3 regions of the Simiduia curdlanivorans genome follow, and region 2 is predicted to be linked to each of the others. Evidence: predicted binding sites of a transcription regulator. Region 2 holds the regulator's gene; each other region holds the start of a gene.
What was found. Region 2 encodes FliA, which starts transcription of late flagellar genes. Its sites were predicted from a motif close to TAAAGTTATNNNNNNNNCGGCCGATANCC; they were not measured.

Region 1 (10,699 bases), 550 kb from region 2:
GTCGGATGGTGTCTACCAATTGGCTGGCGCGATTTTCTATCAGTGCGAGGGTCGAAGGTTGTTCTGCCCAAAGGCTGCACTGCAGCCGCTCGTGTACATAGCGAATGCGGGCGTCGATGGTGCCGAGTGTTTCCACGTTAATGCTCAAGGTGACTTGCCAAACGATGTCGCGTTTTTTGTCTGTTTCTGAGCTGGCCGCGCCTTGCTTTTCTTGTTCCTCTTCGAGCCAATGTTTGCTGAAATGTAATTGCAGCGGTGTGACCTGTTGCTCTATACGCACCGGTAGCTCAATGGTCAGGTTTTTTAAGGTTTTACTGTCCGGTTCATCCACTAAATTGGCCAACTGTTGCGCCGTTATTTTGGCCAGCCACTGCTTGCCAATTTCTGTCAGCGCTTGTTTGTGTTGGGTTTTCTCGGCGCTGGCTTGGGGCATTTTTTCCAGTGAAATACCGAGTAAATTAAGTAGCTGTTGAGCCAGATTGGACGCCTTTAGCGCGTTGGGTTTTGCTGCCTCAGCGGCTGAACTGGGGACTTGCGGGCTGTCTGACAGCAGGGCAAACAGTTGCCAGAGTTGTAGTTTACTGTCTTGTGCTGGGGCTTTAATGGCGTCGACATTTGCTGCTTGCGGGTTAGCCCCTTGGTGTAATTGATTCAGTTTTGCTTCAGAGAAAATACCGCTGTTGTTAATCGCCGCTTTAAGCGCTGGCGCGCTGGTATTTGCCGGCAGGATTTGCGTCAGTGATTGCAGCGCGTTAAGCAGGGTTTTTTGGCCAGCGCTGGCAGGCTTGTTGGCTGTGTTTTGGTTGATCTGGTCGATCAAAAGTTGCAGCGCCTTTACCGCGTTTGCGCTCGATTGTTGTGCGGGCAAGGCTTGGCGCAACAGGGCCTGCAGGGCGTTTCTATCGGACGGGTTCAGTGGGTTTAGCTTGCCGCTGGTATTTGCCGGCTGGGCTTGTTGCTGATCGGCCGGCGCTTGTTGCGCGACTAGGCTCAAGCCCTGTGGCCCCAGCTGAATTTGAACGCGGCTGTTTGGGGTTAGCGCTTGATCGGTGATCATGTTAATCGACTGGCCGCGCAACAGCGCTTGTACCAGAAATAGCTGTTTGGCCTGCAGTAATTGCGCCCATTGCCCGAGAGGGTTTTGCGCCTGACTGGTGCCTGGGGTTGCGCTTAGGTTCGACCCTTGTTTCGACCGACTGGATGCTTGCTGCGCGATGGCCGCCAGCAGGCCCTTGGCTGAGTTGAGCTCGGCGCTTCCAGTCAAGGACGTTGGATGTGCGCCAAGGGCAAAGGCTTTTTCAAGAGTTTGTTGGGCTAAGGGCCTAAGTTCGGCGTTGATAGGCTGAATTTGGCTGATTTTGGCCCACAGTGAAGCGCCGGCAGCAAGACTTTGCGCGATATTACCCGAGGCTGTGCTGCTTGTGGAGCTGCTAGCCGCGGGTGCCGTGTTACTGGGAATGTGGCTGGCCATGAATGATTTGCCGCTCCTGATGTCGGTCGCGTATCGCGTTTGTATTTATGGGGCTCGGCAAATTTCTCAACCGTTCGTCGAGCAAGTTGTTGTTTTTTTAACCACATAGGCGGCCATTGTGGTCCCATCAATTGGCCCTAGGTCACATTTAGCTTTTTGATCTGGGTTTTAAGAGGTGATTGTGACCTAGGGGCTGGTTATAATCGAAACCCTTTTTACTATAGCTCGCTCCTTGTTATCGGCAGGGGTCAGTCTTAATCAATGGTGTGGGTACTTGCTAGAACTACGGGACTTCAGCTGCGAACGCGACAATCGATTGTTGTTCGCGGGCCTGCATGCCAGCTTTGCAGCCGGTGAGATATGGCATATCGAAGGTCCTAATGGCGTTGGCAAGACCTCTTTATTGCGCCAGTTAACTGGCATCTCGCGGGAATTTGGTGGTGAATTGCTCTGGCAAGGGCGGCCGATCGGCGAGTGTCGCTACGATTTTGCCTGCGCTTTGCTCTATATTGGCCATCAACCCGGTATCAAAACCGCGCTCACGGCCCGCGAAAATTTAATGGCTTACTGCCCGGAATCCACTAGTGCTCAAATTGAGCAAGCGTTGACCGACATTGGCTTGTACGGTTTCGAGGATGTTGGCTGCTACCGCCTGTCGGCCGGCCAGCTTCGCCGCGTGGCACTGGCGCGATTAGCCTTGAGCACTCAGCCCTTATGGATTCTCGACGAGCCGTTTACCGCCTTAGATACTCAAGCCGTGGCGGCGCTGGAGCAGCGCTTTGTCGCGCATGCCGCCGCCGGCGGCTGTGTAATTATCACCACGCACCAGAAGCCGAGCATTGACGCTCTCAAGGTATTGGCCTTAGGCGACTATCAACCCGAGGTGCGCTTTGTCTGACTCCTTGGCGCGCGCCTTGGCGCAGCAGTTTTCGCGCGAGTTAAAACTTGCCTATCGCGCCCGCAGCGATTGGGCCAATCCGATGATCTTTTTCCTGTTGGTAATCACTATGGTGCCCATGGGTATCAGCCCGGATGCGAAGTTTCTGGCGATTTTGGCGCCGGGCATGATTTGGGTGGTGGCGCTACTGGCAACCTTGCTCTCTCTGGACGCTTTGTTTCGCGCTGATATGGACGATGGCAGCCTCGATCAGCTACTTATTTCGCCGCATCCCTTGCCGCTATTGGTGCTTGCTAAGATAGCCGTGCATTGGTTGGTGACTGGCTTGCCGTTAACCTTGATGTCGCCGCTCTTGGGGCTTATGTTATCGCTCCCGGCTGAGGGCTATGTGCCGTTAATCATGTCGCTATTGATTGGCACCGCCTGTTTGAGCTTTATTGGCGCCATAGGTGCGGCCTTGACCGTGAGTTTGCGCAAGGGCGGGCTACTTATTTCGCTCATTATCATGCCGTTTTATGTGCCGGTGTTGATATTTGGTGCCAATGGTGTGAGTCGGGCGATTGAAGGTTTCGCCCATACTGGGCAGTTGGCAATTTTGGGTGCGCTATTGGCCTTAGCGGTTGCCACCGCTCCCTTTGCGGTGGCTGGTGCTCTGCGTATTTCCAGTGAGGGATAACCCTACAAATGACAACGATAAAATTTTAGTGAGGACGTAACGTGGCTTGGCAATGGTTTTATCGATTGGGTTCTCCGCGCTGGTTTTACGAAAATACCGGCCGCTGGTTGCCATGGCTGGCGTTGGTCACGTTTTCTTTGCTCGCCTTGGGTTTGGTCTGGGGCTTGGGCTTTGCTCCCATGGATGCCAAACAAGGCAACAGCTATCGCATTATCTATATCCATGTGCCGGTATCATTTTTAGCCTTGGCGGGTTATTACGTGATGGCCATCAATGGCGCCATCGGTTTGATTTGGAAAATGAAACTGGCCGATATGGTGATGAAATCGGCGGCGCCCATTGGCGCGGCCTTGACCTTTCTCGCCTTAATATCGGGCGCTATTTGGGGCAAGCCAACCTGGGGCACCTACTGGGTGTGGGATGCGCGCATTACTTCGATGCTGGTCTTGTTTTTCCTGTATTTGGGCGTAATCGCCTTGCAGGCGTCTTTCGTAAACCAGCAGACTGCCGCGCGCGCGAGCGCCATTTTGTCCTTAGTGGGCACGGTAAACATTCCCATCATCTATAAATCGGTGGATTGGTGGTATACCTTGCATCAGCCGGCCACCTTGAAGCTCACATCAAATTCCACTATCCATCCAGAAATGTGGTACCCGCTGTTAGTGATGATTATCGCCATGTATTGTTTTTACGCCTTGGTATTGATCCTTTTCACCCGCGCCGAAATTGTTAACCGCGAGCGTCAAACCCAGTGGGTGCGCGCGCTCAGTGGAGGCCAGTAATATGACGTTTCAATTTGATTCGCTGCACAGTTTTATCGCCATGGGCACACACGGGCCTTTTGTTTGGTCGGTGGTGGTCATCACGCTTTTGGTGCTGGCTTGGCTGGTACTATGGCCATTAAAATTACACCGCGATGCCTTGGCCGAACAGGCCCGTTTGGCCCGCATTGAAAAAGCCCGTCAAGATCACGCCGCGGCAACGTCTTCCCAATAGGATTTAAGTCATGCACCCGTTACGTAAACAGCGTTTGATGTTAGTACTTTTTGTGGTGGTGTTTGCATCCATTGCCGTTGGTTTGATTGTTTTCGCCCTGCGCGAAAATATTAATTTGTTTTACCCGCCGGAAAAATTGGTCAATGGCGAGGCGCCCATAGATCGCACTATTCGCGCCGGTGGTTGTGTGGTGCCTAAGTCGGTCATGCGCGACCAAAGCTCGTTGCAAGTTTCCTTTGCCATTACCGATGGCATTGCCGAGGTTAAAGTGACCTACGAAGGTATTTTGCCGGATCTCTTTGCCGAGGGCGAAGCGGTGGTGGTGAATGGCCAATTGCACAGCGACGGCGTGTTTGCCGCGCGCGAAGTGTTGGCCAAACACGACGAGAATTACACGCCGCCAGAAGTGGCTGACACCATGGCGAAAAATGCAGAAAAGCAGGGTGCTGAGCATCAGAAAACCTGTGGAGTACTAAATTATGGTTCCTGAGATAGGTCACTTCGCGCTCATTTTGGCGCTCGGGCTCGCGTTATTTTTGTCGACGATTCCGTTAATAGGCAGTTTCTCCGGGCGCGAATTATTTATGCGCTCGGCACCATCCCTCGCCACCGGCCTATTTGTTTTCGTCGCCGTAGCGTTTATTTGTTTGAGTCATGCTTTTTACGTGGATGACTTTTCTGTTAAGTATGTGGCCAATAATTCCAATAGCCTCTTACCTTGGTATTTTAAACTCAGCGCCGTATGGGGAGGGCACGAAGGCTCCCTGCTGCTGTGGGTGTTGATTCTAACCGTTTGGACTTTCGCCGTGGCGGTAAAGTCTGGTCATATGCCCATGGATATGCGCGCCCGCGTCTTGTCGGTGATGGGCATGATTTCGGTGGGCTTTTTGCTCTTTACCTTGCTCACCTCAAACCCCTTTGATCGCCTGTTGCCGTCGCCACCGGGGCAGGGCAGCGACTTAAATCCGCTGCTCCAAGACTTCGGTTTGATTATTCATCCGCCCATGCTGTACATGGGCTATGTGGGTTTTTCTGTTAGTTTTGCCTTTGCCATTGCTACCTTGATTTCTGGTCGCTTAGACAGCGCTTGGGCGCGCTGGTCTCGGCCTTGGACCAACCTAGCCTGGGCCTTTCTCACCATCGGTATCGCGCTTGGTAGCTGGTGGGCATATTACGAACTCGGCTGGGGCGGTTGGTGGTTCTGGGACCCAGTGGAAAATGCTTCCTTCATGCCCTGGTTGGTGGGCACGGCGTTGATTCACTCCTTAGCGGTCACGGAAAAGCGCGGCGTGTTTAAAAGCTGGACCTTGTTGCTCGCCATCTTCGCCTTTTCCTTAAGTTTATTGGGGACCTTTTTAGTGCGCTCGGGCGTGCTTACCTCGGTACACGCTTTTGCCACAGACCCAGAGCGCGGTTTGTTTATCTTGGCCTTCTTGTTAATCGTTATTGGCGGCTCGCTCACGCTCTACGCCTTCCGAGCGCCGGCGGTGAAAAGTTCGGTGTCTTTCGTTGGCCTTTCGCGCGAATGGTTTTTATTGGCCAACAATGTGTTGTTGATTGTGGTGCTCGCGACGGTGTTACTGGGCACGCTCTACCCGCTGATTGCCGATGCCTTAGGTTGGGGCAAAATTTCCGTTGGTCCACCGTATTTCAATGCCTTCTTCATACCCATCATGGGCGTGTTGTGTGTGCTATTGGCAATTGGGCCTTTGACCCACTACAAGCGCACACCGATTGAAAAATTGCTGCGCTGGTTGGCTTGGCCTTTCGCCGGCGCGTTGGTGCTTGGTGTAATTGTGCCCTGGCTGTACGAAACGCCTTATCAGTGGCAGGCGTCTATCGCTGTCGCTATTGCTAGCTGGATGGTGTTGGCGGCGCTGCGCGATTTGCTGAATAAAACGCAGCACCAACATAGCTTTTTGCACGGCTTGCGCAGAATGCCCCTGAGTTTCTTCAGCATGCATTTGGCGCACTTAGGCATGGCCGTTACCCTGATGGGGGTGGCCTTTGTATCTATCTATAGCGAAGAGCGCAATGTGCGCCTGTCGGCTGGAACCTCGCTCGATATAGAAGGCTACCACTTTGAGTTGGTTGAGTTGCGCCAAGTGCGCGGGCCTAATTATTTGGCCGATGAAGCGCATATTATCGTGTCCTCTGAGGGCCAGCCAATCGCCACTATGTACCCACAAAAACGCCGCTACCTCTCTGGTGGGAGTTTGATGACCGAAGTCGCTATCGATGCCGGCTTCTTTCGGGACTTGTATGTCGCCTTGGGCGAGCCGCTCGACAACGGCGATTGGGCCGTGCGCGTGCAGTTTAAGCCCTTCGTGCGCTGGATTTGGCTGGGGGCAATCTTTATGTGTTTTGCCGGTGTGATGACACTCTGGGACAAGCGCTATCGATACCGCGTGTCAGAAAGCGCCAGCGCCGATGCGTCAGTGCCCGCCAAGGCTTAAATTAAGGAAGGTTATTTTGCAGCGTTTGAAACTATTTTTACCTCTGCTGGTTTTTATTGTGTTAGCCGGCTTTTTGTGGCGCGGCTTGGCCTTAGATCCTGCGGCTATGCCGTCGGCCTTATTGGATAAGCCCATGCCAGTGTTTGCGCTACCGACACTGGAAAATGGCGCTGAAAAAGTCACCGAATCGGTATTTCACGGTTCGGTAACACTGCTCAATGTTTGGGCCACCTGGTGTATTTCCTGCCGCGTCGAACACCCCTATTTGGTTAAGTTAGCCGAGCAGGGCGTTCGCATCATCGGCCTGAATTACAAAGACGACACAGCGGAAGCCAAAAAATGGTTAGAGACGCTGCACAACCCCTATAGCTTCTCGATTATTGACGCCGATGGTCGCATGGGGCTAGATCTGGGCGTGTTTGGCGCGCCTGAAACCTATGTGGTGGATAAGCTTGGCGTTATCCGCTACAAGCACGTGGGCGTTGTGGATGAGCGCGTGTGGCGAGAAAAATTACAGCCGTTAATGCAAAGCCTTGGCAACTAATCAAGCGCTGGCCTAGCCGACATTTTGTTGATCCTGATCAAAACCTGCACGCCTTCACTTCGCTACTCTAGAACCATGGTAATAGAGGAGTGAATGCTATGTATATGGACGGTGTTGTGGCTTACGGGATTGTTATTGTTTTGGCAACTTGTGCTGTGGTTTGGTATGTTGGGCGCTATGCCTATCGTCACTTCAAGCAAGATTGTGACGCGATAGACCATCCCAATACCGAGGCTAAGTAACCTGCGGCAGGCAGTTAAAACTCTGACTGTGACATGACTAAACCTGCCTGAGTTGAGTATGGCGATGCAAATCATTGCCATACAACCTTTTCAGTAATGGCGTTCTGCTGTTACAGTTCTAGCTTTTATGTTCTCGAGCTTTAGCTATCGCGCTCGCCGCTTTGTGAGGTTGCGACGGCTTTTTATTATTAGAATAAAAGAAGTGGGGCAGATGGCCAAATTCATCCAAGAATTTTCACAGGCATTAAGTGCAGAGGCGTGCCAGCACCTGATTGATAAGTTTGAGGCATCGGGTCAGGCGCGTGCTGGGCAAACAGGGCAGGGTGTCGACCTTAGCAAAAAGCACAGCTTGGATTTAGTGTTAAATGAGCAAGCTGACTGGCAGCCTGAGCTGAATAGTCTGCAACAGATAACCTATCAAGGCTTATTGCATTACGTAAAGCGTTTTCCTTCCATCATTGCCGGCGCTGTTTCACCCACAGTATTAGATCCGGTAACCCAGCAGCCCAGTCAAATTACGCATGCTAACATTGCCCAGTTTGACGACCAGCTATTGTTGAATGTGATTCGCAGTATTTACCGATTAGGTCATATTAATTTACAAAAATACCCGAGTGGCGAGGGCGGTTATCATCATTGGCATTCGGAAATTTATCCCCATCCAACCGACCCTCAACAAGAAAGCTTGCACCGAGCGTTAGTGTTTATGTATTACCTGAATGATGTCGCGGAGGGTGGCGAAACGGCGTTTATTTATCAAAATATCAAGTTAAAACCGAAGGCTGGTAACTTAGTGCTTTTTCCGGGCGGCTTTACCCACACTCATAAAGGCGCAATTCCTCAGAGTGGCGATAAGTATATTTTAACCTCTTGGGTGTTGTTTAGAGCTGCTGAGGACTTGTACGGCAAGTGATGAAAGACTAAAGAAGAAGGTATTGCCTGTATCCACAGATTGAGTCAGACGAAATATTGTGAAGTGCCTTTTTTCCTGCTAATACTCTTCCTATTCTCCTTTTAAATTCAATTGTTTAGCCCAGTTAATTGGGCATTTAAGTGCTTGTATTGACGCCCTCTAATGTGCATACAGAGCGACGCTTAGCAAGAACCGCACTATAATCAAGGCGCTTAGCGAGGTGGCAGTTGGTTAACCAATGATGGTGGTGGAATGGATGCGATTGTTGTTGATGCGCTTTTACCGAAAAAATAGGCTAGTGCCTTGTGTTTCAGGCCTCTTTATTATGGCTATGTTATTGGTGTCTGCACCGTTGCAAGCTAAGCAGGCAACCGGGTTAGCGCTCGTAGAAGCCCACGCCGTCGGTGATTTACAGCCACATCTATTTCTCAATGAGCATACTGATCCAAATCTTACATTCGAACAAATTAAAACCAAAGCTTTTTATCCGGCCGGTGACAAAGCCTCCTTTCTGCCGTCGACTGATGGTGTGCGCTGGGTAAAATTTGAGGTTCTTAATCAGTCAGCTCAATCCCGTTCTCTGGTACTTGATGCCGGTGTCTCTGTTGCTCGGCAAGTGGATTTATGGGCCAGTAATCCAGAAGAATTGCTCGCTAGCGTTCATATCAGTCAACCGATTCATGCCCGCCCTCTATTTGAAGCAGGTATATTTTTTCCAATCACAATCGCTGCCGGTGAGGTTCGTACCTTCTGGTTGAGATACGACGTTCCCTCGCGCAATGCGAGTGCACCCAAGCTGCTGACCTATGATGAGGTGCTTCGTCAAGCCTATGTAAGCAATGGCTTCCAGTTCTTTTTCTGGGGCATGGTCATTGGCTTGCTCATTTACAACCTAATATTGGGCTTTAAAACACGAGAAAAAATATACGTTTACTATTCCATTTGGGTTAGCAGCTTTTTTCTCCTCTATGGTTCAAGTAACGGGAGTTTGTTTTACCTCTGGCCTGATAATTTTTGGATTGATGGCAAGCTAAACGGCTTCTATTACTTTACCTTTTTAGCCGCCATCGCGCTGTGTCAGTTCACTAAGTATTATTTAAACTTGCACGAGCGGTCCCGGTGGATGTGGTTAAGCCAAGATGTGATGTCAGTTATTTTCGCCTTCGCTTGTATCCTTACGGCAATTTTTGGCGTTAAGGTGGGTTTATTTTTCCAAACCTACGGAATGCTAGTGCTTTCTGTGATTAATTTAATAGTGCCTGCGGTATTGGTGAGCAGAAAGTCCGTTTCGGCTAAAAACTATCTTCTGTCATTCTCATTTATTTTGCTGGCGGCCTTTATGATGGTTTTGGCTGATTTATTCAATCTGCCAGGCCGGTTGCTGTTGAGAGAATTTGGTGTGGACAGTGCATTTTTGATCCAGATGTTGTTCTTGTCTATCGGGGTGGGCGGTCAACTTAATCGGCTAAAAGAACAAACGCAGGCGGAGCGCGCTAAGGCCATTGCGGCCGAAGCCGAAGCGCGGGTAAAGAGCAATTTTCTCGCCACCATGAGCCATGAAATACGAACACCTATGAACGGCGTTTTAGGTATGTCGGAGCTGTTAAGAGACACCCAGCTCGATCACACTCAGCAGCGTTATGTTGATACTATTCACCAATCCGGTAAAGCTTTGCTCTCTGTTATCAACGATATCTTGGATTACTCGAAGCTGGATGCTGGAAAAATGCAGGTGGAGGCTATCAGTTTTAATTTAGAAACTGTCATCGATGAGTGCGCGGCGCTCTTTAGCCTGGCCGCAGTCGAAAAAGGCATTGAGATCAATACCTATATGACAGCGGAAACGCCAAGGCTAATGGTCGGTGACCCGCATCGTGTACACCAGATTCTGTTAAATTTTCTGAGTAACGCTATCAAGTTTACTCAGCAAGGTGAAATTCTTGTGCGCGTTTCACTGACTGCGGATCAGCCTGCGGCTGCGGATGTTAGGGCAGATGCTTGTGCTCAAGGAGAAGGCGAGGCCATTAAAACTGACGCGCTTGTTCGGATAGAAGTAATCGATACTGGTGTTGGAATGACTGCGCAGGTTCAGGAAAATCTATTTAACGCCTATACCCAGGCCGATACTAGCATCAGTCGAAATTTTGGTGGCACAGGCCTCGGCCTGTCAATTTGTAAGCAACTTGCTCAGCTGCTAGGTGGCGAGGTGGGTGTTGCCAGCCAAGAGGCTAAAGGCTCGACCTTTTGGTTTAGTTTTCCGCTATGTTTACCACTCAATTCGGATTCGGAAGCGGCTGAATACGAATGTCGGGAGCTGGATCAGTTGCGTTTGTTGGTTGTGGATGATCACCCAAGTTTCTGTGAGTCCACGAAGGTGCGCGCCGAGCTTTGGGGTATGCAAGTAACAACCTGCGCCACGAAAGGGGAGGCATTAACTTTGGTGGCGCAAGCGTTGGCAGAAGATAGGGCGTTTGATGTGGCGATAGTTGATTTGCGTCTGCCG
Region 2 (10,699 bases):
AATAATAAATTAACGTGCTATGAAAAATCCCCACAATAGTTAACTGCATGAATATTCGCCAATAATGCTGACTATCGTTTTTGACCTGCATAGCGTTTCAACATGCTTGGCACGTCCAAAATTAATGCGATGCCACCATCACCTGTGATAGTCGCGCCAGCCATACCGGGTGTGCCTTGGAGCATCTTGCCAAGCGGCTTAATCACAACCTCTTCTTGACCTATCAGTTGATCCACTACAAAGCCAACTCTTTGGGTTCCGACGTTAACAATAACCACATGTGCAGCTTTAGGCTGTTTTATATCCCGCCCACCCTTAACGAGCCAGCGCTTCAGATGAAACACGGGTACGGCTTTTTCTCTAACAGTCACACACTCTTGTCCATCAACAATGTTGATGCGAGTAAGATCCATATGAAATATTTCATTGACGCTAACCAATGGCAGCGCAAAGGTTTGATTAGCGAGCATGATCATGAGCGTGGGCATGATTGCCAATGTGAGCGGAACCTTAATGATGATTCGCGTGCCTTCATTGAGCTTAGATTGTATCTCGATAGAACCATTTAACTGGGTAATTTTTGTCTTGACCACATCCATGCCTACACCGCGGCCAGACACATCAGAAATTTCAGTTTTAGTAGAAAACCCAGGGGCAAAGATCAATGCAAAAGCTTCAACATCGGAAAGTCGCTGAGCAGCATCTTCATCGAGAATGCCTTTTTCTACCGCTTTCTCACGCAGCTTTTCAGGGTCCATACCGCCGCCATCATCGGTAATAGACAGAAGAATATGATCGCCCTCTTGCTCCGCTGCCAGAATAACTTTTCCCGTGCGCGGCTTACCTTTGCTCTCTCTTACATCGGGTAGTTCAATGCCGTGGTCGACCGAATTTCTGACCAAGTGAACAAGGGGGTCAGCCAGCGCTTCGACGAGGTTTTTATCTAGATCTGTCTCCTCACCCTGAAGCTCTAGGTTAATATCTTTCTTTAACGTGCGCGCCAAATCACGAACAACCCGGGGGAAGCGACCGAACACTTTCTTAATGGGTTGCATACGGGTTTTCATCACCGAGGTCTGCAAATCGGCGGTGACAACATCCAAATTACTCACGGCCTTAGTTAGCGCCTCGTCGTTGGTATTCAAGCCGAGCCGAACCAATCGATTTCGCACTAACACCAACTCGCCAACCATATTCATGATGTCATCGAGGCGTTGGGTGTCCACTCTAACCGTAGTTTCAGCCGCAGGGGCTGGCGTGGCATCGCGGGCGGGCGCTGGTGCTGCGGGCGTAACCGGCGCTTTAGCTGATGGTTTTGCAGGTGTTGTGGCAGCAGGCTCTGGTGTAGATTTCGCTGCGGGTTTAGCCGGTGTTGTCGCGGGTGTTGTTGCGGGTGCCGGTTTTTTCGCTGCGGCAGTTGATTTTGGAGCCTCAGCCTTTGGCGCAACAACTGGGCCCTTGCCTTTACCGTGAAGCTCGTCCAAAAGCGCTTCGAACTCGTCGTCGGTAATTAAGTCACTGGCGCCAGCGGCCGGTGCCGGAGATGGGCTTGGTTTTACGACGGCGCTAGGCCCCTTGCCCTTGCCATGCAATTGATCGAGTAAGTCATCAAATTCATCTTCGGTGATTTCGTTACTGTTTGCTGCAACGCCTTTTCCAGCATCTTTAGATGCAGGACTAGAGACCTGCGGTGCAGGTTGCTTTTTAGCTGGACCCTTACCTTGACCATGTAATTGATCTAATAACGCCTCGAATTCGTCGTCGGTAATGTCATCAGATTCTGGTTTAGCCTCTGCTTGATTTGCTTCAGGTGGATCTATCGCATCCAGTAGATCGTTAAACTCTGAATCGGTGATATCACCTTCTTTAGCAACGTCTTGCGCACTTGACGCTTGCCCTTCGACGGATGCTGGTTCGGGCTCAACCTCGGCTATCGCTGCAGGGGCGTCATTTAAGTCTTCGAGATTTACCAACCTTTCGAGCTGATGAATCAGTTCAGCACTCGCTGGCGTCAACGGCTCGCGGCTTTGCACCTCATCAAACTGTAGATTTACCGCATCCAGTGCTTGCAGTACTACATCCATAAGTTCAGATGTAACCGACCGCTTTCCAGTACGTAAAATATCAAATAAATTTTCTGTAATATGGCAGCAGTCAACCATTGCACCCAATTGCAAAAAACCAGCACCACCTTTAACCGTGTGAAATCCACGGAAGATGGCGTTCAATAAATCCTTATCGTCAGGTTGGCGCTCTAACTCTACGAGCTGTTCCGACAATTTTTCCAATATCTCCCCTGCTTCCACTAGGAAGTCTTGTAAGATATCGTCGTCATCGCCAAAGCCCATTCAGCGCTCCTTAACTAGCAAAGGTTTAAACTCAGAATCCGAGACTTGAAAGTAAGTCATCGACATCGTCCTGGCCCGAAACCACGTCACCGCGTTTATCTGCGTGAATTTGTGGCCCTTCTCCAGCAGTATCTTTACCTGCCGCAACTTGGTTATCGGCGGGCATTTGAATTCCTGTAATTTCTTCTACTTGGCCTGCCAGTCTCATTAGATCTACCAGACTGGTTTCCACATCCGAGACCAATCCAATCACTTTCTTCAACACTTGTCCGGTTAAGTCCTGGTAGCCTTGCTCCAAAATAATATCTTGAAGATTGGCATTTAAGATTCCAGCACCGGTTTCCATTTGATCCAAAAACTGATCCATACGCCTATAAAGCTCGCGAAAATCTTCCGCGCTTAATTCACGACGAATCAGTGCTTGCCATTGCAATTTAAGGGAGTTTGCTTCGCGACCTAGGTCCATGGCAATCGGCGCAGACGCTTCGACCTTATCCATGGTTTTGTCAGCTGCATCTTGAGTAAGCTTTAATACATAATTTAATCGGTCACTTGCATCGGTGAGGCTATCTGCCTCTGATACGGGTGCGTCGATATTAAAATTACGGATGGCAGTGTGTAAGCCACGAGTAAGTTTCCCAACTCTGTTAAACAGGTGCCGGTCGCGACTCTCAATAATTTGTTCGATCAGCTTGGATGCATCTTCGTAATTGTCGCCTTCCAGTTTTTCGATCAGGAGTTTGGCGCAATCACGAAGCTCTGACACAAACTCTTGGTTGCCCAGATCTTCAGATTCGTTATTCATGGCTGCCTTTGTCACTGCTTAGGGGTTATCCAACGCGCTCAAAAATTTTGTCTATCTTTTCTTTGAGTACTTGGGCAGTAAAAGGCTTGACCACATAGCCGCTCACACCAGCTTGAGCTGCCTCAATAATCTGATCTCTCTTCGCTTCGGCCGTCACCATCAATACCGGTAGCGCGGCTAAGCGCTCGTCAGCACGAACGTGTTTGAGCAGTTCAATACCTGTCATGCCAGGCATATTCCAGTCGGTGACCAAAAAATCGAAATCTCCCGATTTCAACATGGGAAGTGCCGTTGCGCCATCATCAGCCTCTTGCGTATTACTGAAGCCTAAATCACGTAAAAGGTTTTTGATGATGCGTCTCATTGTTGAAAAGTCATCAACGATAAGAATTTTCATGTTTTTGTCCAAAGCAACCTCCGTCGTACCTGCTGGACCCCATTCAACTTTCAGTCTAGTAGCTGGATGACTACTAGCCAGTTTTAGTCATTAAATCGTTCATTTTATTGCTGTTTGGTCTAATCGGTGTCTCTATGCCAACCGGAAAGCTTGGCCTTTAGCCGTGCGGCTGCCTGAGAGTGTATTTGAGAAACACGGGATTCGCTCACACCCAGAACCTGGCCTATTTCCTTTAGGTTCAATTCCTCGTCGTAGTACAGAGAAAGTACCAATTGTTCCCTTTCGGGTAGTTGGGTTATCGCCTGCGCAAGCGATTGCTTTAGCGCCTGCCGCTCAAAAGCGTCTGTGGGGGGCTCTAAGCCTATGGACGTGGGCTTCTCGTCGAGCACTGAATCGTCGTCGCCGGCAGACTCTTCGTAGCTGAAAAGCTTGCTGCTAGAGGTATCCTGCAGAATGCTTCGGTATTCATCGAGGCTGACAGAGAGCTCATCGGCGATCTCTTTTTCGCTCGCCGTACGCCCTAATCTAGCTTCTAAGTAGCGTACTGTCTCAGCCACGCGGCGGGCATTTCTGTGAACGGAACGAGGCACCCAGTCACCTTTTCGGGTCTCATCCATAATTGAGCCACGAATACGAATACCCGCATAGGTCTCGAAGCTCGCGCCTTTGGACGGGTCAAACTTCTGGGCCGCTTCTATTAATCCAATCATGCCGGCCTGAATAAGATCGTCAACCTGCACACTGGCAGGCATTTTAAGCATGAGATGGTAGGCGATACGCTTTACCAGAGACGCATAATCTTCGATTCGAATGGGATCACTGGCTTCGCGACTTGCCTGATCGTACATGGCTAACCCCTCAACTGCTGCCATCGGTCAAACGCCTGCTTCCGATGTTTCTAGCAAACGCTCAACAAAAAACTCCAAATTGCCTGACGCAGCTTTCGGTAATGGCCACTCTGAAACTCGGCTTGCCAAAGATCTGATGGCAATCGATGCCTTCGATTGCGGTGAATAGTCGACCAGGGCTTTCTGGTGTTGCACGGCTTTGCGCACATTTTCATCAAAGGGCACAGAGCCCTCAAATTGTAGGGCTACGTCGAGGAACTTGTCGCACACTTGCTGCAAACGCTTGACCAACAATTGGCCTTCATTGGCAGAGCGCGTCATATTCGCCACCACGCGAAAACGCTGCATGCCCGCATCTCTATGCAATAACTTAATGAGTGCATAGGCGTCCGTCACCGACGATGGTTCGTCACAGACCACCACTAGCGCCTCGTTGGCAGCCCGTACAAAACTCACCACGGTATCGCTAATGCCTGCGGCTGTGTCGATTACCAACACATCCAACTGATCCGAAATATCGCTAAAAGCGCGAATAAGCGCGCCATGCTGCTGTTTACTAAGGGAAGCCATTTGCTGAACCCCGGACGACGCGGGCACAATCCTAACCCCTCCGGGACCGCTGATCAGCACATCGCGCAAAGAGCATTCGCCAGAAAGCACGTCGGCGAGCGTCTTATTCGCGCGAATGCCCAGTAACACATCGACATTGGCAAGCCCTAGGTCAGCGTCTAACAGCATGACCCTGCGACCGAGTTGCGCGAGTGCTATGCTCATATTCACCGATATATTGCTTTTCCCTACGCCACCCTTGCCGCCGGTTACCGCTATGACTTGAACTGGATGGTGCCCCATGACTACTCCTACAAATGAGTCTTGCCTTGATTATAGTTGTTCGGATTGAACCTGCCGACTTGATTCGGCCGATGCCGCAAATTTACCCTCCACATGGCTTTGCGCGCCAAACTGTGCTGCCTTAGCCACCACTTGATGGCCTTTCGCTATCTGAATATCGGCTGGAATTTCTTGGCCGTCGGTGGTGTAAGCCAATGGCAAGCGGTGCTGCAATAGCAGTCCGATCGCCTCACCAAGGGAAGGTGTTTCATCGAGCTTGGTTAAAATGACGGCCGATGGGTGCGCCGCACCGTAGGCATGATAACTCGCTTTTAACATCTGCAACTGGCTATTTGCCGCCATCACCAGCAGGCTATTCACCTTGCCGGCACTGCGCAGCTGTTCGAGCTGGGCTTTCAGTTTAGGGTCGCCATGGCGCAGACCGGCTGTGTCTATTAACACCAGCTTTTTATGGCTGAGGTTAACGAGAACCTGCTGTAGCGACTCGCCCTCAGATACCACTTTTACGGGTACAGAAAGAATTTGTCCCAAGGCATTTAATTGTTCGTGAGCCGCTAGGCGATAGTTGTCTGTAGTGACAATGGCAAGCCCTTCGGCACCGTGTTTGATCACAAAACGCACGGCAAGCTTAGCCAAGGTTGTGGTTTTACCCACGCCGGTGGGACCGATGAAGGCAAATACCCCGCCACTTTCAATCACATCTCTGCCCGCCGTCGGTATGCGCTGCGAAAGCAACGCCAACGCTTCTGGCCAGGCTTTCGCTACAGGCAGTTCGGTATTAACTGACGCTATTAGCCGCTCCGCTTGAAAATCGGGCAAACCTAAGCTGTGAAATTTGCTCACCAATTCAGTGGCTACTAGGGGCCTGTGCAAATGGGGTTCTTGCAACCTTGCCTGTAGCATGGCGCGCATTTCACTGAGCTCTTGATGCAAGCGGGACATTTCCGCTTGCTGTGAGAAAGTGTCTTCGACGGCGGGTCTGGGCCTCATGTCTTTAGGTGCAGTGACTGGAACGCTTTTCTTCGCTAGCTGCGATGCCCACACATCAGCCCTCTCGTTACTATCGGCAGCCACAACAGGTTGGTTTGTTTGAGTGCCCTGCTCCTTGCGCTTAGCCGCCAGCATTTTCTGCCGAGCCATTTCGATTTCATCGGCTAACTGAGAGCCAGTCTTGCCGCCAAAAGGGCGCGCCTGACCGCTTGGTGCCGGCTTTGCCTGTGAAACGGCTTCGGAGACAAGGTGTTGGTGTTGCCAGGCATTGTCGCTACCGAGCGGCAAAGTGGCTGCTGGGCTATCGTGTTTTTGCTCGGCAAAAGCCTGCTGCTCTTCGGGAAAGCGCGACGCTGCCTCCACCGTGGCGTGCATTTCAATGCCATCCGGGTGCCGTCGGGTAGAGAGAATAATCGCGTCATCACCTAACTGCTCCCGTGCAATCTCAAGGGCACGGCGCATATTGGCTGCAATGATCTTTTTAACGGCCATAGAATTCTCCTGGCTTCAGGTAACTAAGCGCCAACGCTTGCGACAATCGTTATTTGCTTAGTTTGTGGAATCTCGTTGTAGGCTAACACCGCAATTTCTGGCACAAAGGCTCGAATAAAGCGCGATAGCTGAAACCTGAGTTGGGTGGCCACAAGTAAAATTACCGGGCCACCACTGGCTTCTTGTTTCTGTGCCGCCTTCTGCACCGACAGCCTTAATTTTTCGGCCAAACCAGGTTCAATCACCGGCGTGCCATCGCCACCTTTTTGACTCTGCTGGTAGGTCTTCAGCAATATTTGTTCCAAAGCGGGTTCTAGGGTAATAACAGGCAGGTCTGGTTCATTCCCCACTAAAGACTGAACTATCTGGCGACTTAAAGCGCTGCGCACCGAGGCCAACAATGTGACGGGATCTTGACTCTTTTCACTGTTGGCAGCGACAGCTTCGGCGATGCTACGCATATCTTTAATCGAGACATTTTCAACCAACAACAGCTGCAAGACTTTAAGTAAGGTTTTCAAACTGACGCTTTCGGGCACCAAATGCTCGGCTAACTTGGGCGAGGTTTTCGCGAGCATATCAACCAGTTGTTGAACATCTTCCAAGCCCAGAAGCTCATTGATGTGCTGGCTCAGTATTTGATTGAGATGGGTGGCCACCACCGTCGATGCATCAACCACCGTATATCCCATGGTTTGGGCGTGATCCCGCTCGGTGCGCTTAATCCACACGGCGGGCAAACCGAAGGCTGGGTCTTTGGCCGCAATGCCCTCGAGCTCGCCAAACACCTGACCCGGGTTAATCGCCAAATCCCGGTCGGGATGCACTTCTTCCTCGGCTATGGCTACGCCCATGAGCGTCACTCGATACTGGCCGGGCAGCAAATCTAGGTTGTCTCTGATGTGCACCGTGGGCACTAAAAACCCAACCTCTTGGGACATTTTTTTGCGCACGCCCCTTATCCGGCCGAGTAGTTCACCGCCCTGACCTTTGTCGACCATGGGAATCAGCCGATAACCCACCTCTAGGCCGATAACATCCACCGGCTTAACATCGTCCCACGTTACTTCAATAGGTTCCGCTTTGTGTTCGAGTGCCGGCGCCTGGGGGTCGCGCAACTCAGCAGCACCTGCGGTGCTGGGTTTATCGCTGGGTCGACGCTTCGCGGTGCTAGGCCCCTCTTCCACCAGCTCACCCTGTGACTTGCGCTTATGAATAAACCAAGCGAGACCGGCACAGGCAAAACCTAAGCCTAAAAAGGCAACGTGGGGCATGCCCGGAATAGACCCCATAATCAGCAATACACCGGAAGAAACGGCCAGAGCTTTGGGCGAATCGAACATCTGTCGGAAGATTTGATTGCTCATATCTTCGGATGTGTTGACCCTAGTTACTAAGATTGCGGCTGAGGTTGATAGCAAGAGCGAGGGAATTTGCGCGACCAAGCCATCGCCAATGGTCAACAGAATATATTTTTGTAGCGCGTCTTGAAACTCGAGCTGGTGTTGAGCCATGCCAACAATCAGCCCGCCAATCACATTGATAAGCAGAATCAGGATGCCGGCAACGGCATCACCGCGAACAAATTTACTGGCACCATCCATCGCGCCATAAAAATCGGCCTCGCTGGCAACTTCAGAGCGACGCAGTTTTGCCTCTTCTTGATTAATTAGACCGGCGTTTAAATCCGCATCGATGGCCATTTGCTTGCCAGGCATCGCATCCAAGGTAAACCGGGCACTCACCTCGGAGATTCGCCCAGCACCCTTGGTCACCACAACAAAGTTAATGATCATCAGGATCAGAAATACCACGAGACCCACCGCGTAATTACCGCCGATCACCACCTCGCCGAAGGCTTCAATCACTTTACCAGCGGCGTCCCCACCCTCGTGGCCATAAAGCAAGACCACACGGGTTGAGGCCACATTGAGCGCCAGCCGTAGCAGCGTCGCCAATAACAAGATGGTGGGAAAAACAGCGAAATCGAGCGGTCTAAGCGCGTAGACACCCACTAATAGAACAACAATTGACAGGGCTATGTTAAAGGAGAAAAACACATCCAATAGAAAGGCGGGCACGGGCAAAATCATCATACCCAAAAGCATTAACAGCAATAACGGGATGCCTATATTGCCGCGCCCGACGCGGGACGCATTGTTGAAAGCAGCGCGACCATCGAAGCCGGCTAAACTACTGAATCCTGGTAAGGCCATAACGCTTTTTTGACACTCCCCTGCTATTAACAGGAGGTATCGCAAAAAGCGTACCTAAATCACACGGTAAGCATCATTTTTATAAAATAAAATCACGCCCACTGCTGTCTCACAAAAACGATATGACCATCGTTAGGCTTTAAGCCTCACAGTAGATGCGACATCTCGGCGTGTACTTGGACATGAGTTTGGTGCCCACACTAGCAACACGACGTGAATACATCCATCTAGTCTCAACACCCGCCCTTTGGGACCGGCCCACAATGACACTTTGTGGGCGTTGCTATCGCTGCAAAGCAGGCTTTGCCTATTAGCGATATCAACCCATGCGGGTGACGGTCGCAAGTACTGGCACCAAAATCTCCCGCGCCATAACTGTGGGACAGCAGTGCATCACACCCGGTTTTTAAATGCCATCCAGTGGTAGACGTGCCAGCTGTGTGCCGTGCAACCTACTCACATACAAGTACTGGTGCCAAGGTGTAGCGCCGGTGGTGGTGTAGATGGCACCGCTAGGGTCTTGCAGCTGTGAAATAACCTCTCCCTCCGGCGACATATTAATCACCATGCCATAGTGCGTAGCCTTTGGTCGGATAATGGCGGGCAATCTTTGCACCAGTTTCCTGAGGTTTGGTGAGGCTGACAGCTTATCGAGCAATTCGCTACGCGACGAAACAAGCCCCAACCACAAGCTGCCGTCCGCTGCCAGACTCAAATTGTCTGGAAATCCCGGCAGGTTATCTATGAGGGTTTTCTGCGATTGCACAATGCCATCGCTCAACTCAAAGGCCAACACACGATAATTTCCGGTTTCATTAACGAACACGGTTTCGGCGCTTTCGTGAGTGCCATCACGCACCGCAACACCATTAGCAAAATTAAAACCATGGGCAACTTCGGTGAGTGTCTGACTAGGGGTATCAAAACTAAAAAGGCGACCGTGGCCCCCGTGCTCCATGATATCCAGCAAGCTCGCAGGATAGGTGCCGCCATTGGCCCGCGCACCAAATTTTGCTGAAGAGTCAGTGAAATAAATTCTGCCGTGAGAGGAAACGGCAACATCATTCACGTAGCCTAACTTTTGCCCGTCAAATTCATCGGCGACCACCTCCAAACCGCTATCGGGATGAAAGCGCAGCAGGCCTCTGTAGGCATCGGCAATGTACAAATTTCCAAACCCATCCAGGGCTAAACCCAAGGGTCGCCCAGCCGTTGAAATTAAAGGCTCAAGTGCAGCCTCGGGGTTTGGGGCATGTAAAATCCAGCCCTCGTGGGTACTGACATACAAGCCCTGTTCAACGGTAGCAACCACGGCTTCTGGGCCAGTGAAATCCCCAAGTACTAGCAGCTCGGCGCCGGTAAGTTTGTTGTTTGGCTGAAACGCACCGATAAAACCAGCATTTGACGGTGCTTGCCAAGCTTGTGGGGTAATGGCAACAGGCCAAAGACAAAGGTACCCGGCCAGTAAACTGATACTGGAGAGAAGAACAATCAGCGTGTGTTTTTTGTTCATAGCAGCCCTAACAATCTTATTATCCTAAAGGCGCTAATCGTACCTTAGGTTAGGCGGAATTTGGATGCCGGAGGGCTTCTTAGGCTTAGCACCTTTGCCGCGACGGTAGTTTCGAATTTGAAACACGTAGGCCAGAACCTGGGCCACGGCGACGAACAAGCCCGCAGGCACTTCGCTATCAACCTCAGTGGTGTTATAGATTGAACGCGCCAGGGGCGGCGACTCGACAATTTCAATA
Region 3 (10,699 bases), on a different contig from region 2:
TGTAAAAAGATTCGTATTCATTAGTAGTATTAAAGTCAATGGCGAATCTACTACGGGTGCTAGTCCCTTCAGGGAAGACGACAATTGCAGTCCAGTCGATCCTTATGGCATTTCAAAGCTTGAAGCAGAGCAGGGGTTGCTCAAAATCTCAGAACGTACAGGTATGGAAGTCGTTATTATTCGACCGCCACTGATATATGGGCCAGGCGTTAAAGCAAATTTTCAAAGCTTAATGCGTATAGCTAGTTCAACTGTGCCACTTCCTTTTGGTTCCATTGCCAATGCCAGGAGCATGGTATACATCGGTAATCTTGTTGATTTTATTGTTAAAGCAGTGACCCATCCTGCAGCCGCTAATCAGGTATTTATTGTTTCCGATGGTGAGGATGTTTCATTGTCGGATCTTATTCGCTATGTGCGTGTATCAATTGGGCGGAAAGCAAGATTAATACCCGTCCCAGTAATGTGTTTTAAGTTCATAGCTACATTAGCCGGTAAACGCGCTACTATTGAGCGTTTGATTGGCTCGCTACAGGTCGATTCGACAAAGGCGCAAAGATTACTAGATTGGCAACCTCCTTATTCTGTAAAGGAAGGGATAGAGGTTACTATGGAAGCGTTCACTAAAGGTAAGGTTTAGCGTGTTAAGAATATTTGACGTAATTTTCTCTGCTTTAGGTTTGTTTGTTGGTTTTCCCATACTGCTTGTCGTTTTTGTTCTTGGTCTTTTTGACACAGGTTCACCGTTGTTTTTACAGAAGCGGGTGGGGCGGAATCAACGTCCATTTACTCTAGTGAAATTTCGAACAATGTCGGTTGATACCGCCTCCGTTGCCAGTCATTTGGCGAGTGCAGCCTCCATCACAAAAATGGGCGCATTTTTACGTAAAACAAAACTCGATGAATTGCCGCAACTTTGGAATGTTCTAAAAGGTGATATGAGCTTAGTTGGGCCTCGCCCAAATTTGTTTAACCAAGAAGAGTTAATTTCTGAGCGTAGTAAGTTAGGAGTTTACGACGTGCGGCCCGGTATAACGGGTTTAGCCCAAGTTCAGAATATTGATATGTCTACCCCAAAACTGCTTGCTGAAACGGATAAGTTGATGATTGATTCGTTATCCGTGAAAGCCTATTTTACTTATATCCTGCAAACCGTTACGGGAAGTGGTAGTGGTGATGCTGTGAACTAGAAGAGCCATTTGTCTCTATTAATTTTAATGCGTAAACTGCCCAGTAAGACTTAAATTTTGCTTCGCAAGTGGGTCGCTCAATTCCAGTGACCCTGAATAATCTGCTGGCGCATTTAGTAGTAAGTGTTTAATTGCTTCGCCATCATACTTTGAGCAAGCAGAGTTTAGTGCCGTTAATAGAGATTCCGTTTCACTCCATGTTAAAGATTTTTCTTCCGCTCGCATAATACGTTTGTGCTCTGTGCCGCTTACGTTATCGCCTATAAGCAACTCTTCAAAAAGCTTTTCGCCTGGGCGAAGGCCTGTGAATTCAATTTCTATATCGCCATCCGGGTGCTCCGCGCTTTTTACGGATAAGCCGGAAAGCTTAACCATTTCAATGGCCAGGTCTGCAATTTTTACTGGCTCGCCCATATCCAATACAAACACGTCTCCACCTAAGCCCATAGATCCCGCTTGAATAACTAATTCGGCAGCTTCGGGTATGGTCATGAAATAGCGGATGATATCTGGATGTGTGACAGTAATAGGGCCGCCGGCTTTAATCTGTTTGCGAAACAGTGGAACCACAGAGCCAGAAGAGCCAAGTACATTACCGAACCGAACCATGGTGAAGCGTGTTTTATTTTGATGTTTCGCCAAGGCCTGGAGCACTAGCTCTGCAATACGTTTCGTGGTTCCCATCACGTTGGTTGGGCGCACGGCTTTGTCTGTGGATATTAAAACAAATGACTCAACCTTAGCGTCAATAGCAGCTTGTGCTGCGTGCCAAGTACCAAAAATATTATTTTTTACGCCTTCTACAATGTTGTGCTCAACCATGGGCACGTGTTTGTATGCGGCTGCGTGATAAACCGTATGCGGGCTAAGCGTGCGCATAGTTTGCTTAAGATGGGGTAGGTTTTGCACGGAGCCTAGAATGGGAATGATCTTTGTTGTACAGGCTTTACCAAGCATGGTGCATGCTGAGATCAGTTCTTGCTCAATCGCATACAGGCTGTATTCACTAATTTCAAATAAAATAAGTGTTTCTGGTTTTAGCCGTAAAATTTGACGGGAAAGTTCTGAGCCAATTGAGCCGCCGGCACCGGTTACCATAACCACTTTGTTTTCAATGCAGCGGCTTAGCAGCGCGGGTTCCGCTGCTACTTGTTCCCGGCCGAGTAGATCTTCTATAGCAACATCTTGTAGATCAGATATTTTAGCCGTACCTTCAACAATTTGATGGATAGGTGGGATGGTCTTTACTGCAGTACCTATTTGTTCGAGTTGCTTAATTATAATGCTTTTTTGATGGCGCCCAGCGGCACCTAACGCTAATAGCGTGATCTTTGCGTTGTGCTGGTGTAGCAGTTCATTAATGTCTTCTGGCGGGTACACCTTAAGGCCGTAAATAACGGAGCCTTGGATCGATTTGTCGTCATCAATAAAGGCGACAGCATGATAATTAGTGGCACCTAAGGAGCGTACAAGCTGACAACCTGTTTCACCTGCTCCGTAAACAATGACGTTGGTGACGTTATTGGTGTTACCATTTGTTAGGGCGACAATGCTGCGCATCAACATGCGCGGCAGGCCAACAAATATGAGAGCGATGACCATAAAAATTATGGGCACTGAACGCGGCGTGGTTGCGTTAAAGAAGAAACTGGCTACGGCTAGTGTGACGGCTGCGGCGCCTACACCAATGGCGATTGAGGATAAGGCCTGTGTATTTAGGTAGCGTAAAATGGCGCGGTAAAGACCTAGCCGGATAAACACCGCAGTTGCTACCAATAAGGTGGTCGCGAGTGCGTAAATTTCGTTGAGGCCAAAAGTTATGTCAAAACGGCCCAAGCGCAACGCGCTAGCAAAATAATAGGCGCCGATTAAAACGACAATATCGTAGGTTAGGCTGATAAATCTTTTGATGGGGCGTTTGGCGTTAAAAAGTGCTTCCAGCAAGATTGTAGCTCCTACATGCGATACATCGTTGTCAGGCGCGATTATATAGGCCTTTAAAAACGTAGTATAGACGTAATACTTGGGCTGCAAGCTGCAAGCTGCAAGGGATGAGCAGTTGACAGTAAACAGGATGGGCAGCTAACACGAAGGGCGAAAGTGGGGGGCTAACAGTTGGTAGTTCACAGGAAGGGCGGAGGGTAGAATATTTGCTACAAGCTACAAGCTACAAGCTACAAGCTACAAGCTACAAGCTACAAGCTACAAGCTACAAGCTACAAGCTACAAGCTACAAGCTACAAGCTACAAGCTACAAGCTACAAGCTACAAGCTATAAGCTATAAGCTAGAGGCCACAAGAAAAGCTACGGGTAGCGAGCGTGCGATTCATGTTAACTATTAACAGCTAACGTCTTGTCTTGTACCCTTACCAGCTTTTACAAGGATGTTAAAAATGAAGCCAATTCACCATGGCGCCAAAACGGGCGTCACTGGCTCTTGTCATGAGCTTTTTGTATCACCCCATGAGTCGCTTTTGGTTGATTGCGGGATGTTTCAAGGGGCTGAGGCAAGTGAGCGAGATCTTGACCCGGCTGATCCACCCGAGATAGACGGTGGCGCCCTTAGCCTGGGTTTTGATCTTCACGCGGTTAAAGTACTTATTGTTACCCACTGCCATATTGATCATGTGGGCAGAATTCCCGCAATAATTGCGGCGGGCTTTCGCGGGCCTATTTATTGCACTGAAGCAACGGCGATTTTACTGCCCGAGGTGATTGAAGACGCGCTCAAGATTGGTGTTACCCGTAACCGCAAGATTATTGAGCAATTCCTGTTGCAATTGAAAAGCCAATTGGTGCCTATCGCTTATAACCGTTGGTGTTATTTAGAGTATTTTTCCGCGCCAGTTCGCCTGCGTTTTCAGCGGGCAGGTCATATTCTCGGTTCAGCCTATGTAGAGCTGGATGTGCCTCGGCCAACCCTTGAACCATGGGTGGCTATAGCCCCAGATTTAGGCGCCAGCGAAGGCCGAGCGCGCATTGTTTTTAGCGGTGACTTGGGCGCTCCGCACACGCCTTTGCTGCCGGAGCCAATACCACCAAAATTCGTCGATGTAATGGTCATTGAAAGCACCTATGGCGACAAATTGCATGAGGGACGAGATCAGCGTCAACGCAATTTGAAAGACATACTACAGCGCAGTTTGCGCAATGGCGGTACAACCTTGATTCCGGCGTTTAGTATCGGCCGCACCCAAGAACTGCTTTATGAAATTGAAGATATTATGCACAGCATGGCGCAAGCGGCTCCGCGCTCTGCATCCCTTTGGGAGCGCCTGCCGATTATTATTGATTCGCCCATGGCGGCAAAATTTACCCGCCACTATGACCGGCTCAAAGGTTTGTGGGATAAGGAGGCGCAAGGGCGCTTAGCGGTAGGCAGAGACCCACTCGATTTTGCCAATCGCGTTATTATCGATTCCCACGATCAGCACATGAGCTTAGTTAACCGCCTGGTGCAAACCGGTGAGGCAGCGATTGTTATTGCCGCTAGTGGTATGTGTAGTGGTGGGCGCATCATGAATTATTTAAAAGCGCTGCTGCCCGATGAGCGCACGGATATCGTCTTCGTAGGTTACCAAGCGCGAGGCACCCCCGGTCGTGCGATTCAGCAGTATGGTCAAGGAGGCTATGTTTACCTAGACAATGAAAAAATGACGATAGGTGCCCAGGTTCATACCTTGTCTGGCTATTCTGCCCACGCCGATCAACGTAACTTACTCGATTTTATTGCTGGCTGTGAGCAAGGGCCAAACTATGTGCGTGTCGTTCACGGGGATATTGCGGTGCAGCGTGAATTTGTAGCCCTAGTAAAAGAGCGAATAGGATGTGAGGTTGAGGCAGCGGCAGGAAAATAGGCGACAGGCTACAAGGCGGGGGGCCGCCCCCTACAAGCTGGGTGGTCTACCCCTAAAAGGCGGATGGTCCGGTTCGACACTTCGACCTCTAAAAAACTAAAAGCGACAAGCACTTAGCTTGCAGCTTTTCCCTTTCCTGTAAACTGTGAGCTTATTGTCCTGTAAGCTGCTCTTTCTTAATATTTCAAAAGATTCTTATTAAAGATAACAAAGCGCGCTTTTTGGCGGTTTTCTGCATCGTAGATGACGACAAAAATATCGCCTTCTTGGTCGTCCGGCACGTTGACTTTAAAGGTGCGGTTGCGAATTTCTAACTTATTACTGCCCGCTGTTAATTTAACTTCGCCGTAGTACTGGTTATTACCTAGGAACTCGAGCTCTTCTTTGTCCCTGTTGTTTGCCTCGACATAGAGCTCAGAAAACTGGCGGTATCCTGAGGTATCGGCGCCTTTAGTTTTGGCCGCTAAGGCTTTCATCTCGTCACGCGCATAACGCTCTTGGGCTGTCGGCGGTGTATCGGCTTTGACTGGCGCTGGCTCGACGGCGGCTTGAACGGTAGCGGCTACAGTATTAACCGCTGGTTCGGGTTCTTTTAAGGCGATGGGCGCCGGCGTAGGCGTGACCGGTGCAGTTGTGTAAACCGGTTTCGTTGGCGTAGCCTTTGGTGCGGGAGCGCTCGGCGTATTTCTTACTGCCGCAATCTGCGTTTCCAGTGTGGCCGATTTAATTTTGAGTGTTTGGCGGTCTGCCTGAGCGGCTTTTAGTTCGGTGTTGAGGCTTGTTAGCTTTTCTGAGGTGCTTTCCAGGCGCTTCTTACGGCTTTCCAAGCCGTTTAAGGCAAGTTCAACCTTCTTTTGGGCGAGCTCTTGTTGCACCACCGCTTCATCTCCGGTGGAGGCTCTTGCTTGGGTAAGTTCTTGTTGGGCAGCGGTTAGCTCAGCTTTTGCTTTTTCGAGCTTTTCCTGCGCATCTGTTTCTCTGTTGGCATAGCTAGAAAGGCGACTTTCTAAGGTTGCAATACTGGTTTCTTTGTTTTCCAGTTTGGCTTGGGTGTTGTTGAGTGCTGCAGTGAGCTCTGCTTTGGTGTTCGCTGAGACCCATTGCGAGGTAAAACAGACAGCCAGTGCTAAGCAGAAAGACGCAGTACGATAAAACAACATGATGACAGGCTCCGATGAAGCTGGGGGTTTAAGGGGGCGGATTCTACAGCAAGGGCGTGGCCGGATGTCGCTCTCGCCGCAATAGGCGAGAAGTGTTTAATAACGCACCTTAAATGCTCAAAAATTGCGCTGTGACTGATATTTTGTCTTTCAAGTGTCGCCTAAGGTTAATTATCGGTAACTTTTGCATCGCTCAACTGAGCCATAGTGCTCTGTTTAGCGACAAAAGAGTGGCTATTTAGGTGGCTTTTTTAGATTGTTAGACGATCTTTATCTCTCATGCCTATGACTTAGGCCTGGGGTAAAGTGCGCTTCGCTTTTGTTTATAGCGCTGGGTTTGGAGAATCCATTGATTAATGGATTTACTCTGGCTCGAAGATAGGCTGCGAAAGCTGAACCCGCAGCGGTATTTACTGGTTTGTTTATCGAAGCTGGGGTGTTTGGCTATCAGGCCTAGTTCCCATTCCTCGTCGTTATAACTGAAATGGCAATGTTGGAAATATTCACTTGGCATAATAGGTGGGCGTACGAACCTGTCGAATTCAACCGCAAGCCCGTCCGCAGAGATATCGACAATGACGCCTTCAAGAGGCTCGGCTCTATCTTTCCCTTTAAGCTGGATGGTGGTGAGTGGTGCGGTTAAATTCACCCTGAAGGCGGCGCGTCTTTGCCGGTGCATCAGCTCGCTGGGAAAGGCGAGCTGAATAGCGTCACTATCGCGGCTGATCGCCATAATGGAGAAAAGCCCGCTCACTTGTACGCCACCGTAACTCGCACGCAATAACAACGTTTGGCCTGGCGCGAGTTGAGCTTGTAGCGCTGAATCACTGAGTTGATCGATGTACAGGGTGTGGCTATCTAGCTCAGTCTCAAGCACCAAGCTGCTGCCGATGTTTTTACTGCCGGCAAGTGTCACGGTAAGGAGACTTCTTTGTAGCTGCAGCGCCCTGAGGGTCCGGTAGATATCCTCAGCATCGTTTAGGTGCTGCGCCTCGAGTGCTTCTTCATGATCAACAGGCATGATTACTAGGCCTGGGCATAGGTTAAATTGCGCTTTGCGGCGCTATGGCTGCCTTTTCGGTTGTACAGTTCTTGATTATTTTCCACTTGCCCACGCAACACGCCCGTGAGTTTTGCAAGCACCCGCTGGCTTCGGGTCAACAGCTTGCCGTTGGTTTCATTTTCTTGTTTACAGGCCTTAATTTGTTGCTCCAAGGCGCGCCATTGTTGGAGTAATTTTTCATCTCTACAGCGCCCTAACAAGAGCATCCAATTCTGCTGATTGTGGGCGAGTTTTTGTTCCGTGAGAATGGCAAAGCGTTTATTCGCACCCTGCGCAAGATTGACCAGTTCTTGATTTTTGCGCTCAATGATTGTTGCCAGCAATTGGGTATCTCGACTGCCTAAGGCATCTGATTCCTGCTGCAGTAGCGCGAAAAGTGCGTTAGCCGCATTTAATTCTTGTTGGACAGTTTGAGCAATTTTGAAGGGGAGTGGGGTGGCCATGTCAGTTCCTCATTGCGCCTAGTAATACCTAAGCGCAGCAAGAACTATGCCTACAGAAGAAAAGTCATCGCTTAAATGCCTTCACTGGCAAGCATTTTTTCGGCAATGCTATTGGCATTGATTTGATAGCTGCCGTCGGCGATAGCGGCGCGCAAGGCGGCCACCTTGTCTTCGTTGACGGCGGGCGCTGCGGCAATATTGTCTTCGAGGCGCTTCAGGCTATGGGCTTGGTCGCTCAATTGGACGCTATCCAATTTTGGGGCATCAGTTTTACCTGCTTTGCCGCTCTCGCCTTCGGGCTTTTGGCTAGCGCGTTGGCTTTGTTGGCTGCTAAGGCCCGTTAGCCCAGCTTTGGGATCAATAATCATATGAACCTCTCGTACCCTTTTTTAACCCTAAATGTAAACGCTGGATCTGATTCACGGCGCCACGAAATATTATGCAATATTGCGTAAACCGTGGCTCCTACTGGCTTCTGGACTCGAAGCTCTCATATAAATCAACCTTTCTTGCTCGGTTATCGGCAGGCCAACCTAGATCTTTAGTGGAAATTAACCGTTATTTTTACCGCCGGCGCGACGGGCGTCAGCTCAGGGCGCGATTTTAACCTAGGTTGTCGGCAGATAAGGTTAAAATCCGGCGCATCCAATAGCCGCGCTACCTTATAGCCCTTTACAAAGGCACTTCAACAAGGCCTTCAGCGATAACTTTAGCCCGAACTTTTCGGTTTGAGCGGTTGTTGGTAACCGATATATGTTCGCCAACGCGGCCATTTCCGAGTGCCGTGCCGGGGGTTATCACCCGGAGGCTACCCAGTAGCGCCGCAACCTGGACCGCGTCGCCCTTGCGAATCACTAATGGTTCAATCAAATCTTGGCTTCTCACCACTTGATGCGGCCGTATGGCGCGGCGTGCTTCAAGCCCTTCGGCATCCTCAATGCTGAGCAAGCTACCTTTGCGGATGCTGGCAATATTGGTGCGGGCTAAGGTTAAGCTGCTTTCGTCGATAACTTGCCCACGGGCGATACTGGTATTGGCGGTAACGGCGTTACCCCATATCTCGATAGTGGCTGAGACATAGAGCGACCAGGGTGTGTGGCCAGCGCATTTCACTTGTGCCGTTGCGTTGCCCCCGCTAGCGGGCAGGTTTTGCGTGTCCACCGTCAATTGTTTGTCACACTGATGGAATTTAAGGCGATTGTCGGGTGCGTTGACGGTAATTTTAATATCGTAGTTCGGGTAGAGCCCCAAGTAATGGCTTGCCAGTGCGGTATCGACCGTTTTAGCAATATTGTCGATAGGGTGCCAGCGCTCTTCGCCACCACTAGGGCTTGACGTAAAGAGGATAAAGAGCGCGCTTAATAGACCTAACAATAATTTCACGAATTTATGACCTATGCTTGCTAAACACTCAAGGAGTTTGTCTTTATGCCGACAACAACTCGAGACGACAGTAATTTGGCGTATTCGGGTTTATATAAGGCTGAGTGCAACATGTATGCCGTTGTGCGCAATTGAGTTATATGAACTATGTTTATAGCGGTACTGATACACAGACACCACACTGACACCACAACAAGAATTGGTCGGGGGCCGTAATGGCAGGCGTTTTAGACAGCGTTAATCAACGAACCCAGCTAGTCGGCCAGAACCGGCTAGAGCTGTTGCTGTTTCGCCTAGCGGGAAAGCAGCTGTATGGCATCAACGTTTTCAAGGTAAAGGAAGTTTTGCAGTGCCCGCCACTGAATGAAATACCTAAGCGCCACCCGGTGGTTCGGGGTGTTGCACATATTCGCGGCGGCACCATTTCGATTATGGATATGAACTTGGCAACAGGTCATGGCCCGTTAAAAAACCTCGAAAACTGTTTCGTTATTATCACAGAATACAATCGCTCAACTCAGGGCTTTTTAGTGAGCAAGGTTGAGCGAATTGTCAATATGAATTGGGAGCACATTCATCCACCACCAAAGGGCTCCGGTCACGAAAACTACCTCACAGCCGTCACTGAGGTAGAGGGGCAGCTGGTAGAGATTATCGATGTCGAAAAAATATTGGCAGAGGTCTCACCTATTAGCGAAGAAATTACGGCCGGTGTGATTGAGGATGGTATCGCCGAGCGGGTGGTGCAGAAACATGTGCTTATTGTCGATGACTCCACGATTGCCCGTAAGCAAATCCAACGGGTTATTGAATCTATGGGGCTGCAAACAACGCTATGTAAAGACGGCCGCGAGGCGCTGGAGTTTCTGCAGAGCTTGATCGAGGCAGGGAAAACCGTGACTCAGGAATTGCTGTTGGTGATTTCTGATATCGAAATGCCGGAAATGGATGGCTATACTTTTACGGCCGAAGTGCGTGGCAACCCCGCGTTAAAGGATCTACATATTATCCTGCATACTTCATTGAGCGGCGTATTTAATCAGGCAATGGTTAAAAAAGTAGGCGCAGATGATTTCCTCGCTAAATTTCACCCCGACGACCTGGCGCGGCGTGTTAATGAGCGAGTGAAGTCAATGTGCGGTGAAAGTATGTTGGATGAAGAATAAACCTGTTGGTCATTAACGTAGAATAACAGCGCTGCCGGGTTAAACTGTCAGCGCTGTTTCCACATGAGTATTATTGGCTTGTCTCAAACCTTTTTAGATTCCGCGCACTTTACCAAGTTTCGTGATTTCTTACACGATGCTTGCGGTATTTACCTAGCCGAAAGTAAACAGTATTTGGTCACAACACGTATCAGCCCCTTGCTTTCGCACCACAACTTTAAAGACTTGGGTGAACTGGTTCAGGAACTTGAGCGCAATAAATATTCGCCCTTGCGCGATATTGTTATCGATGCCATGACCACCAATGAAACCTTTTGGTTTCGCGATACTTATCCCTTTGAAATGTTGAAAAGCCATATTTTTCCGGAGCTCGCTGGGCAAAAAAGCAGTATCAATATTTGGTCTGCTGCCTGTAGTTCGGGCCAAGAGCCCTTAT

Region 1: fliK (flagellar hook-length control protein FliK) is a predicted target of FliA. The motif match lies at 1,705-1,733, and genes of this name have one in related genera.
Region 3: flgM (flagellar biosynthesis anti-sigma factor FlgM) is a predicted target of FliA. The motif match lies at 8,230-8,258, and genes of this name have one in related genera.

Annotation. Positions count from the first base shown of each region.
Region 1 is NZ_JAUFQG010000004.1:2,549,523-2,560,221, forward strand. Features, by position in the region: gene fliK (flagellar hook-length control protein FliK) at 1-1,471, opposite strand, end outside; gene ccmA (cytochrome c biogenesis heme-transporting ATPase CcmA) at 1,746-2,369, shown strand; gene ccmB (heme exporter protein CcmB) at 2,362-3,045, shown strand; gene QWY82_RS11185 (heme ABC transporter permease) at 3,087-3,827, shown strand; gene ccmD (heme exporter protein CcmD) at 3,829-4,041, shown strand; gene ccmE (cytochrome c maturation protein CcmE) at 4,052-4,531, shown strand; gene QWY82_RS11200 (heme lyase CcmF/NrfE family subunit) at 4,521-6,497, shown strand; gene QWY82_RS11205 (DsbE family thiol:disulfide interchange protein) at 6,514-7,041, shown strand; gene QWY82_RS11210 (hypothetical protein) at 7,131-7,283, shown strand; gene QWY82_RS11215 (2OG-Fe(II) oxygenase) at 7,495-8,196, shown strand; gene QWY82_RS11220 (hybrid sensor histidine kinase/response regulator) at 8,522-10,699, shown strand, end outside.
Region 2 is NZ_JAUFQG010000004.1:3,104,256-3,114,954, reverse strand. Features, by position in the region: gene QWY82_RS13820 (chemotaxis protein CheA) at 72-2,348, opposite strand; gene QWY82_RS13815 (protein phosphatase CheZ) at 2,380-3,153, opposite strand; gene cheY (chemotaxis response regulator CheY) at 3,179-3,562, opposite strand; gene QWY82_RS13805 (RNA polymerase sigma factor FliA) at 3,670-4,422, opposite strand; gene QWY82_RS13800 (MinD/ParA family protein) at 4,426-5,250, opposite strand; gene flhF (flagellar biosynthesis GTPase FlhF) at 5,281-6,732, opposite strand; gene flhA (flagellar biosynthesis protein FlhA) at 6,756-8,948, opposite strand; gene QWY82_RS13785 (SMP-30/gluconolactonase/LRE family protein) at 9,355-10,461, opposite strand; gene flhB (flagellar biosynthesis protein FlhB) at 10,495-10,699, opposite strand, start outside.
Region 3 is NZ_JAUFQG010000006.1:89,334-100,032, reverse strand. Features, by position in the region: gene QWY82_RS14320 (UDP-glucose 4-epimerase family protein) at 1-640, shown strand, start outside; gene QWY82_RS14315 (sugar transferase) at 642-1,190, shown strand; gene QWY82_RS14310 (polysaccharide biosynthesis protein) at 1,215-3,134, opposite strand; gene QWY82_RS14305 (MBL fold metallo-hydrolase RNA specificity domain-containing protein) at 3,585-5,048, shown strand; gene QWY82_RS14300 (hypothetical protein) at 5,225-6,208, opposite strand; gene QWY82_RS14295 (flagellar regulator YcgR PilZN domain-containing protein) at 6,492-7,229, opposite strand; gene QWY82_RS14290 (flagella synthesis protein FlgN) at 7,235-7,714, opposite strand; gene flgM (flagellar biosynthesis anti-sigma factor FlgM) at 7,786-8,082, opposite strand; gene flgA (flagellar basal body P-ring formation chaperone FlgA) at 8,387-9,097, opposite strand; gene QWY82_RS14275 (chemotaxis protein CheV) at 9,313-10,263, shown strand; gene QWY82_RS14270 (CheR family methyltransferase) at 10,327-10,699, shown strand, end outside.